2 linked regions of the Pokkaliibacter sp. MBI-7 genome follow. The protein of the gene in region 2 interacts with the protein of the main gene of each other region in a pairwise test. Links are inferred from orthologs where the notes say so. Each region holds a gene or a part of one and is shown on either strand. Other genes may lie near its edges.

Region 1 (3,118 bases), on a different replicon or contig from region 2:
GCGAATTTTCATTAGTGTGCAGCGCCCTCAGGACGTGCCCACAGACGCTCAAGATCATAGAAGGCACGAGCCTGTGGCTGCATGACGTGCACCACCACATCACCCAGGTCAACCAGTACCCATTCTGATGCCTCGCGCCCCTCTACACCCATAGGCTGCAGACCACGCTTCTTAACCTCCTCGGTCAGGTATTCGGAAATGGCCTTGACGTGACGGTTTGATGTACCGGACGCAATCACCATATAGTCAGTCACACTGGACAGGCCACGGACATCCAATACCTTGATTTCTTTGGCCTTCATATCGGCCAGCAGGTTATCAATCTCGCTGAGTAAAACTGTTGTTTCCATCTTGCCTCTGATTACATGGGCTCAGCGCCATACAGGCGCTGTTGTTGTAAGTACGACCACACCGCATCCGGCAGCAGAAAGCGTGCCGAGCGCCGCAGACGAATTAGGTTTCTGATATAGGTAGCACTGATGTCCAGTGTCGGCACGGTCAAACGCAGAACCTGCCCATGAGCAGCCAGTGGCACGGCTCCCATATCATGCACTGCACAACCGTGCAGCCATTCTGCTACTTCACCCTGACTCGGCCATTCCCATCCAGGACGGGCCACGACAATCAAATTGGCCAGTTCAAGCAGCTCCTGCCACCGATGCCAGCAAGGCAGCGACAGCAGCGAATCCATTCCTATCACCCAGCACAGCGAACGTTCATTGCCGACCTGCTGCCGCATCGCTTCCAGCGTCAGTACCGTGTAAGACGGCGTCTGACGCTGCAATTCCTGCTGATCGATTAACAGCTGCGGCTCACCTGCAATGGCCAGTTGCAACATGGCCACCCGCTGATGCTGATCAGCACCAGTGGCCGCCTTATGCACAGGCTGCTGACAGGGTAACAAACGAATTTGGGCTTCGGGCAGCGCGTCGGCCAACTCCATGGCAACGCGCAGGTGACCATTGTGCACTGGGTCAAACGTCCCTCCCAGCAGCACAATGGCAGACTCAGCGACGGATTTGCCCATCGCCGAGCACGATATATTTCTGGGATGTCAGACCTTCCAGGCCAACCGGGCCACGGGCGTGGATTTTATCGGTGGAGATACCGATTTCAGCTCCCAGCCCATATTCGAAGCCATCAGCAAAACGGGTAGAAGCGTTGACCATGACTGAGCTGGAATCCACTTCACGCAGGAAACGACGTGCTTTGCTGTAGTTCTCAGTAACAATCGCGTCGGTGTGCTGAGAGCTGTAGGTATTGATGTGATCCATCGCCTGATCAAGGCCATCGACGATACGAATGGCCAGCACAGGGGCAAGATACTCAGTGCTCCAGTCTTCCTCCGTGGCCGCCTGTATATCACCAAGAATGGCACAGGTACGGGAGCATCCCCGCAATTCCACCCCCAGCTCGTGATAGCGCTCAGCCAGCTGAGGCAATACAACGTCAGCAACCATGCCATCTACCAGCAGGGTCTCCATGGTATTGCAGGTCCCATAACGATGGGTCTTGGCATTGATAGCAATATTGATCGCCTTGGTCAGATCCGCTTCACTATCAATGTAAACGTGACAGATACCGTCCAGATGTTTGATCACAGGGACACGCGCTTCGCGACTGATACGTTCAATCAAGCCCTTGCCGCCTCGTGGGACGATGACATCTACAAACTCAGGCATGGTGATCAGATAGCCAACCGCCGCACGATCCGTAGTCTCGATGACCTGCACAGCATCCGCTGGCAGCCCTGCAACCTGCAGACCATGACGAATACACGCAGCCAGTGCCTGGTTAGAGGCAATAGCTTCTGAACCACCACGCAGAATAGCCGCATTACCAGACTTCAGACACAGACTGGCTGCTTCCATGGTGACATTGGGACGGGACTCATAAATGATGCCGATGACACCCAGAGGGACACGCATCTTACCGATCTGAATGCCGGAAGGTCGGTAAGCCATGTCAGAAATCTCGCCTACGGGATCAGGCAAGGACGCAACCTGACGCAGGCCTTCGATCATGTTATCGATCCGGGCCGGTGTCAGTGCCAGACGGTCAAGCATTGCGGCATCCAGGCCATTGCTGCGACCACGTTGCAGGTCCTCTTCATTGGCCTGCATCAGCTCATCGCGCTTGCTGGCAACCGCTTCTGCCATGGCCAGAAGAGCCTTGTTCTTTTGCTCTGTTTCCGCTCGTGCCATCGCACGGGATGCGGTGCGGGCCTGCTGGCCCACAGACTGCATGTAACTTTCCACGCTCAGGGATGAGCGGTCTTCATTCGCGTTCATGGAACGGCATTCCTCGGCTGACAAAGTGACGTATTGAGCCAATCACCTTACTGATGATGACACTCAACTCGTCCGGCATTCAGACAGGGATACCCGCCCTGTCCTCAAGAATCGGCCATTATAGCCTGAGGACAACTCACTCTCCATCCGTCATGATGTTACTAAAGCACTCTGGACTGCTCCGAACAGCTCCCTCAGTGCTCAACACTCCATGTCATGATCCAGCCAGCCATGTATCAGTGCCAGTCGCTGGGTTGCCGATTCAGCCTGCAGCAACTGCAGCTGGCAGACTGGCGGCAACGGCAGGCAGCTTCCCAGCTTCCAGCTCAGGACATTGGCATTAGGTAACTGCTGACATCGCACCGGACTGTCGCGGGCAATGAGTGGGTGAGTACACATGGCTTCAAACAACTCGATAAGACAGCCGTGATCAACCCCCAGGGGTTCCTCTGCCTCAGGCCACCGTTCCACTTCCCCTCTCCAGAGGCCGTCAGCCTCCTGCCAGCGTCTGCCGATATTGACACGCTCCAGACCATGCACCTCCAGCTCCAGCAAACCGTCGGCCTGCTTATGGAAGTCATCGACCCTGACCAGACAACCTACCTGAGCGAACTGCTGCTCATCAGGACTCCCTTCTGCACCATCCAGCAACGGGGTAATGACAAAACACTGCTGCTGTTTCATCACTTCGCAGGTCATCCGCAGATAACGCTGCTCAAAAACGCGCAGACTCAGGTTGGCGTAAGGGAAAGCCGTCATTCTCAATGGAAATATTGGAAAAATATCCATAGCTCAGCACTTCACTTCCTGATCGCTATGCCATCATT
Region 2 (4,247 bases):
CTCTCCGTCGGCCGTGCTGTAGTCCTGTGCCGCACAGGCATTCATTTCCGCCGTGGTCACAGCATTGCTGCAGCTGGCTGAAGCACCTGCCGCCCACAGGGTCATGAGCAGGGTCAGGGTTATGTTCACATTCCTAAGCATTGCCGCTTCTCCTCAGCACATTGCCCGGTAACAGAGCTTGTCAGGCTCAGCAGCATAGCGAAAAACAAAAAGCCGCGCAGTGCAGCACTGCGCGGCTTTCTTGAAACGTGGAATCTGTGCCCGGATGCCGCTTAATTCTGCGACGACGCCAGAGCAGGCATATCCACTTCATCCTTGTCATTGCGACCGCGCAGCAGCAGCCAGGCCAGTACCACCAGCGATGAGGCGATACCCACCGGGCCGGCGATACTCATGGGCAAACCAAAGCCGATCTGGGCTGACAGCAGGTAGGCATTGACCACGCCGGTCATGAATACCGCAGGCAGGGTGCACACCCAGTGGAATTTGCCATGGCGTTTCAGCCAGGCAGCAGCGGCCCACAACATCATCACTGCAGTCATCTGGTTGGCCCAGCCGAAGTAGCGCCAGATCACATCGAAGTCCATGCGGCTGATGATAAAGCCCACGGCAAACAGCGGAATGGCCACCAGCAGGCGCCTGGCGATGGGTTTCTGATCAAACTTGAGGAAGTCAGACAGAATCAGACGCGCAGCACGGAAAGAGGTATCCCCCGAGGTAATCGGCAGTACCACGACACCCAGAATGGCCAGTACACCACCCACCGTACCCAGCAGCGAGCGAGACACTTCATCCACTACCGCCGCCGGACCGCCAGCCGCCAGTGTGGCGTTCAGTGCTTCAGGGCTCTGATAGAAAGACATGCCCAGCGTCGCCCAGATCAGGGCGATCACCCCTTCACCGATCATCGCGCCGTAGAACACGAAACGGCCGTTCTTTTCATTCTCCACACAACGCGCCATCAGCGGTGACTGCGTGGCATGGAAGCCGGACAGCGCGCCGCAGGCAATGGTGATAAACAGCAGCGGCCATAGCGGCAGGTGATCCGGGTGAAGGTTCGCGAAGGTCATACCGGAGGCATAGAACGGATGATCACTGACCGCCAGACCGATCAGCAGGCCAACGGACATGAATACCAGCAGTGCGCCGAACAGCGGGTAAAAGCGGCCGATAATCTTGTCGATGGGAACGATGGTGGCCAGCATGTAATAGCCAAATATGATCGCCACCCACACCGGTACGGAGGTTCCTGACAGATTCCCCAGCAGTTTGGCCGGGCCGAGGGTGAATACCACACCCACCAGCAACAGCAGGATGACCGCAAAGGCATTCATGAAGTGTTTGGCAGCCGTCCCCAGCTCACGTCCGACCACAGTCGGCACCGAGGCACCGTTGGCGCGCACCGACATCATGCCGGAGAAGTAGTCATGTACCGCACCGGCGAAGATCGAGCCGAAGACGATCCACAGCAGCGCTGTCGGACCATAGAGTGCGCCGAGAATGGGGCCGAAAATCGGGCCAAGACCGGCAATATTGAGCAGCTGCACCAGATACACCTTGCCGGTGGACATCGGCACATAGTCAACACCGTCGTTGTTGACCAGGGCAGGCGTGTTGCGTTCTGGCCGCACGCCAAAGATACGTTCAATGATCTTGCCGTAGATAAAATAGCCGCCCAGTAGCAAGGCGACACCGAGGAGAAACCACTGCATGCTTACCCCCTTGTTGTGTTTGTTGTGGTGGTTTGCAGGCGAGCTTAATGATTGCAACGAAGTGCGGCAGTCTGTTTCTGGCTGAGTGGTCGTAATCCGCCCCTGAGCGGTCAGAAGGGCAGCAGGAATTTATCCTTTAGTAGTTTGAAGTAGCGCCGCGACACCGGCACTCTGGCGCCGTGGCGGGTTTCAATTTCGGCACCGCCTTCATTCTGGGTAATCGCCCTGATGGCATCGATGTTGATCAGATACTGCCGATGCACCCGAATCAGTGGCAACCGCGACTCCAGCGTTTTCAGCGGCAGCTGGCAGTGCAGCTCTTCGCCGCCGACCTGCACCTGTGTGCCGGTCAGATCGACATAGGCACAGTCGATGTCGGCGGGCAGCACCAGCCGTACCCGGTTGCCCTGATGGCAGGCCAGCCGCTCCAGCGGTTCCATCTCTCCCACACCTTGCGCCTGAATACGCTTCAGCGTCCGTGCCAGACGCTCAGGGTTGACGGGTTTCAGCAGATAATCCAGCGCCTCCTGCTCAAAGGCGGTCAGGGCATATTCCTGATGCGCCGTAACAAACACCAGCAGCGGCCGCGGGTCGGCCAGCAGACTGCTGACATCCAGCCCATTCAGCCCGGGCATATCCACATCCAGAAAGATCACGTCAGGCTGCGTTGCCCTGGCCTGCAACAGAGCATCTTTGCCGTTGCCCGCCTCGCCCACCACCTCGACACTGCCTGCCTCCTCCAGCAGGGCTGCCAGCTCTTCCCGGGCCAGCGGCTCATCATCAACGATCAGGGCACGAATCATGACAGCACTCCTCTGGGCCAGATCAGCTCTGCACGGGTTGCGATGCCCGGCTGGTGGTGGAGCTGCAGTGTACAGCTGACACCGAGTGCGGCAAACCGCTCCCGCACCAGTCGCAAGCCGAGGCCATCATGCTGCTGTGGCACCTGGGCCGCGCTGTCTTCGACGATCACCTGAATATGATCCCCCTGCTGCCGCGCCGTCAGCCGGACCTCCCCCCCCTCCTCAGCCCGGCTGATACCGTGTTTGAGGGCATTTTCCACCAGCGTCTGAATGGCCAGTGCAGGCACCTGCTCATCCTCCAGCGCTTCATCCAGATCTTCGACAAAGCGCAGGCGGTCACCAAAGCGTGCCTTCTCGATCGCCAGATAGTGATGAATATGCTCAAACTCCTGTACCAGCGACACCGTCACCGTGTTGCGCCCCAGATTGCCGCGCAGAAACTCGGCCAGATGCAGCACCAGCTGACGGGCCTCCTGCGGTGCCCGGCGCAATACCGCCGCCACCGTGTTAAGGCTGTTAAACAGAAAATGCGGGTTCACCTTGGCCTCCAGCGCCCGCAGCTCGGCCTCCGCCAGCAGGGCACGGCTGGCCTGCAACTGGCTGTGCAGGATCTGGTTGGAGAGCACCCCGGCAATCCCTTCACCAAGACTGCGATTGAGATTACGGAACAGCTTGCGCTTGGGCTCGTACAGCTTGATGGTGCCCACCACCTCCTGTTCGCCACGCAGCGGCACCACCAGCGATGAGCCCAGCTCGCAGCTTCCTTCAATGGAGCACTGATAGGGGGTGGTCAGGCCATCGGCAAACACCACCCGGTTATCACGAATGGCATCCAGCGTGATCACCGAGGAGATCGGCCGCCCGACCTGATGATGATCAGCCCCCATACCGGTAAAACCGAGAATCTGCTGACGGTCTGTGATGGCGACAGCTGCCACGCCCGTTTCATCCTTGACCACCTCAGCAATGGCCTGCGCCGAGCGCTGATTCAGCCCCTCATCCAGCAGGCCAACGCAACGGCGGGCGATACGCAGCGCGCGGCGGGATACCTGTGAGGCCAGCTCATCGGCCTGAAACTTGGCATCGCGGATAAAGCTCATGAACAGCGCGGCGCCAAGGGCATTGGCCACCATCATCGGCAGGGCAATGGCCTCCACCAGACGCAGCGACTGATCATAGGGTTTAGCCACCGCAAGGATAATCGCCATCTGGCAGCCTTCGGCAACAATACCCAGCAGTAGTGCCTGCAAAGGATTGAAAATGCGCTCGGTCTGCCCGCGCCGCTGCCAGAAAGCGTGCACCAGTCCGGCCAGCAGCCCTTCCCACGTAGTGGAAATGGCACAGGCCACATCGGTGAATCCGCCCAGTGAATAACGGTGCATACCACCCGTAAAGCCAACCGCCAGCCCCACCAGCGGCCCTCCCAGCAGGCCACCGAGAATGGCACCAATGGCACGGGTATTGGCAATGGCATCCAGCGTCTGCTGGCCAAAGTAGGTGCCCATAATGCAGAAACTGGAGAAGATGCCGTACACCATCAGCTTGTGGATCGGCCAGCTGGACAGATTGGCCAATGGCCTGAACAGCGGTGTTTTGGAGAACAGATAGGCGATCAGCAGATAGACGCTCATCTGCTGAAACAGCGGCACTACCAGCTGAACATCGATGGACTCGATCATGGCTGAACTCACTCCCTGAACATCCGGTCAGATCAACAATGCAGAGACGGGGG

What was found. The genes of interacting proteins can lie anywhere in the genome.
Region 1: the proteins of btsR (region 2) and QCD60_RS04825 interact in binary tests that used the Escherichia coli proteins (3 or more experiments, as listed by UniProt). The link is inferred for Pokkaliibacter sp. MBI-7 from one-to-one orthologs.

The regions. Positions count from the first base shown.
Region 1 is NZ_JARVTG010000001.1:1,084,231-1,087,348, forward strand. Bases 137-3,118 are described here. They hold QCD60_RS04825 (glutamate-5-semialdehyde dehydrogenase), read right to left. Parts: upstream 2,265-3,118; coding sequence 1,008-2,264; downstream 137-1,007. Other genes in these bases: rsfS (ribosome silencing factor), read right to left, coding at 137-350; nadD (nicotinate-nucleotide adenylyltransferase), read right to left, coding at 362-1,027; QCD60_RS04830 (LON peptidase substrate-binding domain-containing protein), read right to left, coding at 2,493-3,080; QCD60_RS04835 (UbiX family flavin prenyltransferase), read right to left, coding at 3,114-3,118. Outside these bases: 23S rRNA (pseudouridine(1915)-N(3))-methyltransferase RlmH, read right to left, coding at 1-12; more of rsfS, read right to left, coding at 12-136. UniProt on the Escherichia coli protein: Catalyzes the NADPH-dependent reduction of L-glutamate 5-phosphate into L-glutamate 5-semialdehyde and phosphate. The product spontaneously undergoes cyclization to form 1-pyrroline-5-carboxylate.
Region 2 is NZ_JARVTG010000002.1:2,085,513-2,089,759, forward strand. What follows is about bases 670-3,668. They hold btsR (two-component system response regulator BtsR), read right to left. Parts: upstream 2,516-3,668; coding sequence 1,823-2,515; downstream 670-1,822. Other genes in these bases: QCD60_RS29215 (carbon starvation protein A), read right to left, coding at 670-1,712; QCD60_RS29225 (sensor histidine kinase), read right to left, coding at 2,512-3,668. Outside these bases: QCD60_RS29210 (lysozyme inhibitor LprI family protein), read right to left, coding at 1-141; more of QCD60_RS29215, read right to left, coding at 273-669; more of QCD60_RS29225, read right to left, coding at 3,669-4,194. UniProt on the Escherichia coli protein: Member of the two-component regulatory system BtsS/BtsR, which is part of a nutrient-sensing regulatory network composed of BtsS/BtsR, the low-affinity pyruvate signaling system YpdA/YpdB and their respective target proteins, BtsT and YhjX.